Regions from separate parts of the Lysinibacillus telephonicus genome, predicted to be linked through region 4. Evidence: riboswitches for the same ligand, from Rfam matches in the RefSeq annotation. Region 4 holds a riboswitch; each other region holds the start of a gene.
What was found. A riboswitch is a leader RNA that binds a small molecule or an ion and turns the genes downstream of it on or off. The one in region 4 is predicted to bind thiamine pyrophosphate.

Region 1 (2,204 bases), 1.7 Mb from region 4:
ATGCGCTAATATTCTCGGCATGCGAGTTTGCTGCATCAACATCTGGAAATGTTGATGCAGCCGAAACAGCTGGTACAATCGCAGACGCTACTAAAGAAGCTGTTGCCGCAGTTGATAGGAATTTTTTGTATTTTTTTGGTTGGTTAGTCATTAGAGAAATTCCTCCTGTATTTACTAGATTTAATAATGTTATCGATTCGTATTTAATTACCACTTATTCTATGTATGACTTCTCAGTTGATATTGATAATCATTATCATTAAGAATGATTATAGCATTCCTTTTGTTTTCGTCAATACTTTCCAAATTTTTATTTTCTAAAAAATTGTTTTAAAGAATGCTAGAAATCAAGCTAAACTGTACATATAAGAGTAATTCGAATTTCTCATTCTATTATGTCCCGATAAGGGGGGAATTCAAATAACAAATCGAAATTTTTAACCAATTATTTACAATCTGTTTAATTATATAAGGTTGAATCTATTTTTACATGATGCTTTATCACTACACTTGTTATAGTACTTTATTTCGAACTAATAGTTTTAATACTGCATAGCCAAGGACAGCCCCTACAAATGAACTTGCAATAAAGGCTGGAAGTAAGCCAAATAATGTTGTATCCTGCCCTAACAATAATACTCCAATCGGATAAGTAGCCATCGCTCCTAAAATACCCGTCCCTATAACTTCCCCTGTTGCTGTCAGCTCTAAATTTTTTGTTTTCGTATATAGTACGCCAGCTAACAAAGCACCAATCATGCTGCCTGGATAAGCAAATAAACTCCCAGTCCCTAATAGATTTCGCAATGTTGATGTTAAAAAGGCTTGTATTACAGCATATGCAGGTCCTAGCAATACAGCTGAAATAACATTAGCTAAATGTTGAATTGGGAATGCTTTAGCAAATCCAAGTGGAATATAAATTGTTGTGCTAGCTGCTGTTGTTATTGCCGAAATAATTGCTGTGTAGGTAATCCTTTTCGTTTTATTCATCCATCTTTCCCTCTTTCTTTTGTTAAGCTAAACCACTATCCTGATTAGGATCACAATTCTTTCAACAAAAAAACTATTTACAGAACGTAAATAGGGAAAATGGCAAAAAACGTGTACACTTCCCTACGTTAGTCCTAACTAAATCAGGTTCAAAGGGTACTTCTCAGCCTGTTGGCGCCCCTAGTGTTTAGCTATTTAATTATATTTATCTTAACAATTCCCAGGAATTTTACAACATTATTTGTAATAACATTGAGTATTCCCAATGTTAGGGGGATTAAGATACTATTATATTTTTACGCGGTTTCACATACTTTTTACGCGGGTTTTTGTTGTTTTTACGCGCTTTCGAGCGATATTTACGCGCTTTTACTGCTTTTTTACGTGCTTTGTTATTTTTACGCGGTTTCACATACTTTTTACGCGGTTTTTTGTTGTTTTTACGCGGTTTCACATATATTTTACGCGGTTTTTTGTTGTTTTTACGCGCTTTCAAGCGATATTTAAGCGCTTTTACTGCTTTTTTACGTGCTTTGTTATTTTTACGCGCTTTCAAGCGATATTTAAGCGCTTTTACTGCTTTTTTACGTGCTTTGTTATTTTTACGCGGTTTCACATATTTTTTACGCGGTTTTTTGTTGTTTTTACGCGCTTTCGGACGATATTTACGCGCTTTTACTGCCTTTTTTACGTGCTTTGTTATTTTTACGCGGTTTCACATATTTTTTACGCGGTTTTTTGTTGTTTTTACGCGGTTTTTTCACGTTCTTCGGACGATATTTAAGCGTATTTACTACAATTACATTTTCAATTTTTATGTAGTTTTGTAAATCTTTAAATGTTAGAATCATTAACATATTTCAAAATGAAAGAGGTAAAAATTATGGAGACTTGTGCAGATGTTTTAATCGTTATCGATTTGCAAAATGGCGTATGTTACAGTGGAGATCATTTATTTGATTTAGAAATTTTACTTACTAAAGTAAATAATAGAATCGCCTTATATAGAAAATTACATAAACCAATCATTTTTGTTCAGCACTGCGATGAAGATTTGGTGCCTGAAGGAGAACTTTGGGCTATTAATGCCCATCTAGATGTACAAGAACAAGATTTTTTTGTAAGAAAAACTCATGCAAACTCTTTTTACAAAACGAATTTAAAAAATCTTTTAGACCAATTAGCTGTTCACCATATTGAATTTTGCGGCG
Region 2 (2,204 bases), 1.8 Mb from region 4:
TTATATTTAGAAACAATTCAAAATACCGTTACGGGTTACGGACATTTCGAGCCACTAAAACATTATGCTGAAGTTCATTTGAAAATGGAACCTGCTCCGAGAGGTTCAGGTATTCTGTTTGACAATGCTTGTCACGCAGATGACTTGTCAATTGGGCATCAAAGACTAGTTGAGAAGCATTTATTTGAACGGGATCACCATGGCTTATTGACGGGATATCCAATTACGGATATCAAATTTACATTGTTAACTGGCCGTGCACATAACAAGCATACTGAAGGGGGAGATTTCCGTGAAGCAACCTTCCGAGCATTACGGCAAGGTCTAGAACAAGCTGAAAATATATTGCTCGAACCCTATTATCGTTTTAAGATGAAAGCTCCCTTAGATTTTATTGGAAGAATAATGACAGATATTCAACAAGCTTTTGGCACTTTTGAACCTCCAATTATGTCAGAAAATCAGGTAACGATTATTGGGAAAGCACCTGTCTCTACCTTTATGAATTACAATACTATTTTTTCGGCATACACAAATGGAAAAGGTGCTTTATCGATTCAATTTTCTGGCTACGATATTTGCCATAATTCTGAAGAAGTAATTGAACAAATTAATTATGATAAAAATGCTGACCCTGAATATACATCATCAAGTATTTTTTGCGTGAAAGGAAAAGGCTATGTTGTCCCATGGGATGAAGCAGAAGAAGCAATGCATTGTTTAAAAAAGTAGTATTAATGGTATAAATAGTTGATTAATTTATCTGAAACTTAATCCTCTTGAATATTCAAAAAAAACTGCTAGAATATTATTAATTAGAATATTTGCAGGGGGGGTGCTTTTGCGCCTGAGAAGGTTAAAACCTGACCCTTTGAACCTGTTCAGTTAATACTGGCGTAGGGAGCAAAGTACATTACAAGTGAAAATTTCGCTTATTTGTGCTGTAAAAATGCTCTCCATTTTGGAGAGTTTTTTATTTGCTAAATATCTCTAATTGCAGGGGGGGTGCTTTTGCGCCTGAGAAGGTTAAAACCTGACCCTTTGAACCTGACAGTTAATACTGACGTAGGGAGCAATTAAACCATTTTGGGAAGAATTCGCTGATTACCTAGCAGTGAAACCACTTTCTAATAGGAAAAACGCTCTTTTTGTCATAAAACAAAAAGAGCGTTTTTTTCTCTCTTACGTCCACCAAAAAAGGAGGACATTCATGATATTTTGTGAAGAAGTAAGAACAGAAACGGATCTTTATTTTGAAGGGAGCTTTAATCATCCATTTGTAAAAGGTATAGTAGATGGTTCACTGCCTATTGAAAAATTTAAGTATTACATGATGCAAGATGCTTACTATTTAAAGCACTACACTAAAATTTTAGCCATTGCTGCATCTAAGGCAGAAACAAATGATGATATTGTATTCTTTTTGGATTCTTGTAGTTATATTAATGAATCTGAGTTAGTTTTACACCGTACTGTTTTTAAAGAGTTAGGTGTAACTGAAGATGAAATAAATAATTTTGAACCCGCACCATCTACCTACAATTATGTTAGCCATATGTATAATGCAGTACACAATGGTGGTGTGGAAGAAGCTTTCGCAGCAATTTTACCATGTCCATGGATTTATCAGGAGATTGGGGAGAAATACAAAGATTCAAAACCTGGAGTGAAATTGTATCAAGAATGGATAGACATATACAGCAGTCCTGAACTTAAAGAAAAAATCGACTTTCAAAAAGCGATGATGAATCGCTTTGCAATAGAACACCCCTTAAAGATCTACCTTCTTAAATCTCATTTTAAAAAGAGCTGCTATTATGAATGGAAATTTTGGGAGATGTCCTGGACGTTAGAAAATTGGAAGAAAGAGGTGGAATATTATGAGTATGTTTAAAATACGTCAAAAAAATCCGTTAGTTCATTGTATTACAAATTATGTTGTTGCTAATTTTACAGCGAATGGAATGTTGGCAATTGGTGCTTCTCCTGTAATGGCAGATGAAATGGATGAAGTACAAGAAATGGTGTCCATTGCCAACGCTTTATTACTTAACATTGGTACATTAAATCAACGAACACTAGAAACGATGAAACTTGCGGGAAAAAAGGCAAATGAATTGAATATACCTGTTGTACTAGACCCAGTTGGTGTAGGTGCTACAAAATTCCGCCAAAATGCTGTAAATGAAATTTTAAATAGTATT
Region 3 (2,204 bases), 1.6 Mb from region 4:
TTTCAAGTATTTTAAAAGAAGTACGTTTTCCGAAAAAAGTGATACGCTCCCCTTAAAGTAGATTAATTTATAAAATCTGTTACCTTAAAAGGAGCTATTCAAAAGGGGAACGTACTTATCTATAAAAAACGGCTTCTTTAAACAAAGCCTTTTTATTGTTTTTTATTGAGTTAATGTCGTCATTCGATAAAATTTACAGTAACCTCACTTAATCCATTACTAAGCCGCCATCTACAACAAGGTTTTGGCCAGTAACAGCTCTTGCCCAAGGTGATGAGAAAAATAATGCTGCATCAGCTAATTCTTCCGGTGTTGTTACTCTTTGTAAAGGAGTAGTAGACTTAATGATATTGAACACTTCTTCAGTCGTTACACTGCTAGCATCAGTTTGTTTTAATAGACCGCCTGAAATCATATTTACTGTTATACCATATTGCCCCAATTCTTTTGCCATATTACGGGTAAATCCAAGTAACGCAGCCTTACCAGTAGTATACTCATGGTAGGCAACTACTGGATTTTGAAATAAATTAGTGCCAATGTTGACAATACGACCAAACCCAAGATCCTTCATATCTCCTAAACAAGCTTGAATTGTATTTAATGCACCTTTAATGCTTCCTTCAAATTGAGTGTTAAAATTGTCCCATTCAAGCTCGAAAGCATTTTTTTGAGCAACTGGATTAAAACGGAAATCGATTAATGCATTGTTAACAATAGTTGTAATCGGCGTATTAAAGTGATTTTTGGCTTCAGCAACCAATGCATTAATTTGTTCCTTATCTCTAACATCTGCTTGAATGGCAATAGCATGATTTCCTAATGTTTTGGCAAGGTTTTGTGCTTTTTCCTTACTGTTAAAATAATTAATGACAACATTTGCTCCTTCCTTTGCAAAAGCAGTTGCTATAGCTGACCCTAATCCTCTACTTGCACCAGTAATTAAAACTGTTTGTTTACTTAATTTCATTCAATTCTCCTCCTAATTATCTATGTATCTATTTAATAGTTTTCATCCAAGTAGGCATAAAAACAAAAAAACTAGGCGCCAAAAAAGGACCTAGTCATAGTTTAAAAAGGACTACTTCCCTACGCTGGCATGATCCAGATCAGGTCCTGAGGGTCAAAAAGTTCACTCACTTTTTTCTCAGCCTGAAATACAGGCTCCCCTAGTAGAAAGAATTATTCTATTAAATATATTAATGCTTATCCTAAACCTTCATAAAGTAATAGTCAATAGAAATAAATAAAACGTTTTTGAACATATCCGACTAAACAAATGAATTATTTTTGTAGGAGAATATTCAGCATTGACAAAATTAAATAAATAGTTAGAATTAATATAAATTAATATCTGCATAACGAAGATTTGTTTAAAACATTTCGGAGTATAAGAACAAAGGCTATGATAAGAAATAGTAGCAATCATGTGAACAAACAGAAAGTTACCGGTTGATGAGAGGTGCGTGTTGACAATTGTGAATTCATCTTGGAGCTGTGTACCGAAAAGAATTTCCTAGTAGGCTACACCGGCTTGGCACCCGTAATCATGTGCTAGAGTATCGTCAAATGACCGTACTTACTAAGGTAAGCAATGTGAGTTGCATACGAACAAAGGTGGTAACACGAGATGAATCGTCCTTTTGGTTAATCCAAAAGGGCGTTTTTTTTATCTTTGATTCTTATAGAACTTGCAATATTAGAAAAAATTTAAGGAGGAAAATTGATTGAGTAAAGATCATAAGAAACTTCAACGAGGTTTAGACAACAGACATATTCAGTTAATTGCTCTTGGAGGTTCCATTGGAGTTGGATTGTTCTACGGTTCTAGTGCTACCATTCAAATGGCTGGTCCATCTATTTTGCTATCATATTTAATAGGGGGATTAGTTATTTTCACCATTATGAGGGCGCTTGGAGAAATGGCAGTAGAAGAACCCGTGTCAGGTTCATTTAGTACATACGCAAATCGCTATTTAGGTCCTTTTGCTGGATATTTAACTGGTTGGACTTATTGGTTTATGTGGATAGTTGTTGGAATGGCGGAAATAACTGTAGTTGGTGTCTATGTAAATTACTGGTTTCCAGAAATTCCGCAATGGTTGACGGCGCTTGCTGTTCTCATTGTAATTACTATAGTAAACCTAGCTAATGTAAAAGCATTCGGAGAATTTGAATTCTGGTTTGCAATGATTAAAGTTGTA
Region 4 (2,204 bases):
CCCATCGTGGAGCATCATCTTGGTACTTATCTGCCAACCATTTTTGGCTTTCTAATACAAGCTGTTGATCCAGTTCAGGTGCTGCTGCTGATAGAATACTAGCTGCATCTTCTGGGTTTTCAATTGCATCTTGGTAGCCTTTAGAGGCTGCTGCCACAAAAGCTTTTACGGTATCAGGGTTTTCTTCAATCATTTCTTCATTCGTTGCAAGAACAGGAGTATAGTAATCAAGCTTTTCACTGTAATCGGTTAAATAAATCATGTTAATATCCTCGCCGCGAAGTTCAGCTTCAACACCTGTCCAACCATAATAAATCCATGCAAAGTCAATTCCTTGGTTCGCCATCGTAAAGAAGTCGGCATTTCCTGCATTAACGATATCAAGCTTGTTAATATCTGCATTGTCTGATTTCATTAATGTTTCTAGAACTGATTGCTCAATAGGAGATCCCCAACCTCCATAAGTTTTGCCTTCAAAATCTTTAGGAGAAGTAATATTTTTGCCCGCAGGTGAGGCAAATCCAGATGTGTTATGTTGAATTACCGCTGCAATTGAAACGATAGGTACATTTTGTGTTCGAGCAAGTGTAATGGATTCTTGATAGCTGACACCGAATTCCGCTTGGCCAGAAGCTACGAGCTGATCTGCACCTGCATCACCAGGTTGAATAATTTCAACGTCTAATCCTTGTTCTTCAAAATAGCCTTTTTCTTTTGCTACATAAAGCCCCGTATGATTTGTATTTGGTGTCCAATCTAAAACAACGGTTACTTTTTCTAATGGTTTTTCTTCTGTTTGCTCGTTTGTGTTTGTTTCAGTTTGTGATTCCTTTGATTGACAGCCAACAAGCGCTAAAACTGCAATCATCACCAGAAAGAAAAGTTTTTTCATGATGAATCCTCCATTGTAATGAATTATTCATACTCGAAGAAATAAAAAACGTCTAGGATAGTATCCCAGACGTTAAAAAACATTCATTTCAAAATGAAAAGAAAATCAAATTGAAGTCAATGTTCCCTACGCTGGTATTAACCAAATCAGGTTCAAAGGGTTAGTATCTTACGGGATACAATCTCAGCTGGCCATACCAGCTCCCCTACATTTCTTCTTGCTATGAACTTTGTATTTTATTTTAGCAATGACTATAGCACGGAGCAATCATTTTTTATTTAACATTTAAGGTAAAAAGGGGAAGGGGGATCTATCTTACTATTGGAATTAGTTGAGTTTATTCCGTAAAATGTTTTACTTCTTCCCATGCTGCATTTGGATCATCTGCCTTTTTCCATACTCGGCCAGTTGTTGTATCATATAAATAGAGCCATTCTTCATTTACAAGCAACTCGTAATTTTCACTTACAGAATCATTCATATTGATAGAACTTAGATTAGATGAAAGATCCCACCCAGCATTATTAATTGCATTAGATATTAATGAGGCGGCTACTAAAATACTAATACTTAAAATTACGATTGAGCCAATTAGAGATAATCGTTTTTTACTCTCAATTTTTATTCCTCCTTTAGGTTATGATTGAAAATCATTTATTAATACAATAACAAAATCCCACTAATTTCCAAAGTGTATATTAGACTACAAAAAAACTGAACTAATTGTGCATTAGTTCAGCTTTAAATTTAACTATCTATAAATAGTCTACTTACATATTGAATTACTCTAGCTTTTTTGAATTATAACAATTGATCGATTTCCTTTTTTAGTTGTGCTGCATCAATTTCGACTGGGTATTGGAATTCTTTATTGTTAATGAAGACAGTTGGCACCATTTTAACGTTGCGTTTAACAGCTTCTGCAACAATTTGTAAGCTTAAATCGATTGTTTCAGGTTCTTCTTTTAAGCCGTATTGTTCTGTCAGCATTTTTTTGATACTATCACTGTCGATTTCATGCCATTCGCTTTGCTTTGCGAAAAGGTCTTTCATCAAGTCATAAACACGTTCAGGCTCCTTATAATCAAAGAAACAGTTTGCAAGTGTTCCGTATAATAGCATTTCACGTGGTTTATCAAAATGCTTAATAACATATTCTACTTGGCCATTTTCAATATAAGGTTGAAGTGTTTTATCAGCAGCCTCAAAAAATGTAGCACAATAAGGGCATGCCAAGTTTAGAAAAACCTCTACTTTTACTGGAGCTCCTTTTGAACCATAGCTTAAAAAGGCATTTTCAATTACTGTTGTC

Region 1: another riboswitch for thiamine pyrophosphate. It lies ahead of thiW (energy coupling factor transporter S component ThiW); the one in region 4 lies ahead of MKY04_RS02700 (ABC transporter substrate-binding protein).
Region 2: another riboswitch for thiamine pyrophosphate. It lies ahead of tenA (thiaminase II); the one in region 4 lies ahead of MKY04_RS02700 (ABC transporter substrate-binding protein).
Region 3: another riboswitch for thiamine pyrophosphate. It lies ahead of MKY04_RS10225 (3-oxoacyl-ACP reductase); the one in region 4 lies ahead of MKY04_RS02700 (ABC transporter substrate-binding protein).

Annotation. Positions count from the first base shown of each region.
Region 1 is NZ_CP155468.1:3,458,153-3,460,356, forward strand. It holds gene MKY04_RS16755 (S-layer homology domain-containing protein) at 1-151, opposite strand, end outside; gene thiW (energy coupling factor transporter S component ThiW) at 514-993, opposite strand; TPP riboswitch at 1,097-1,185, opposite strand; gene MKY04_RS16765 (hypothetical protein) at 1,271-1,609, opposite strand; gene MKY04_RS16770 (cysteine hydrolase family protein) at 1,877-2,204, shown strand, end outside.
Region 2 is NZ_CP155468.1:2,336,549-2,338,752, reverse strand. It holds gene MKY04_RS11055 (elongation factor G) at 1-732, shown strand, start outside; TPP riboswitch at 820-920, shown strand; TPP riboswitch at 990-1,089, shown strand; gene tenA (thiaminase II) at 1,211-1,894, shown strand; gene thiM (hydroxyethylthiazole kinase) at 1,881-2,204, shown strand, end outside.
Region 3 is NZ_CP155468.1:2,149,057-2,151,260, forward strand. It holds gene MKY04_RS10225 (3-oxoacyl-ACP reductase) at 209-970, opposite strand; TPP riboswitch at 1,070-1,181, opposite strand; T-box leader at 1,397-1,646, shown strand; gene MKY04_RS10230 (amino acid permease) at 1,728-2,204, shown strand, end outside.
Region 4 is NZ_CP155468.1:558,111-560,314, forward strand. It holds gene MKY04_RS02700 (ABC transporter substrate-binding protein) at 1-892, opposite strand, end outside; TPP riboswitch at 999-1,109, opposite strand; gene MKY04_RS02705 (hypothetical protein) at 1,230-1,373, opposite strand; gene MKY04_RS02710 (hypothetical protein) at 1,375-1,539, shown strand; gene MKY04_RS02715 (thioredoxin domain-containing protein) at 1,694-2,204, opposite strand, start outside.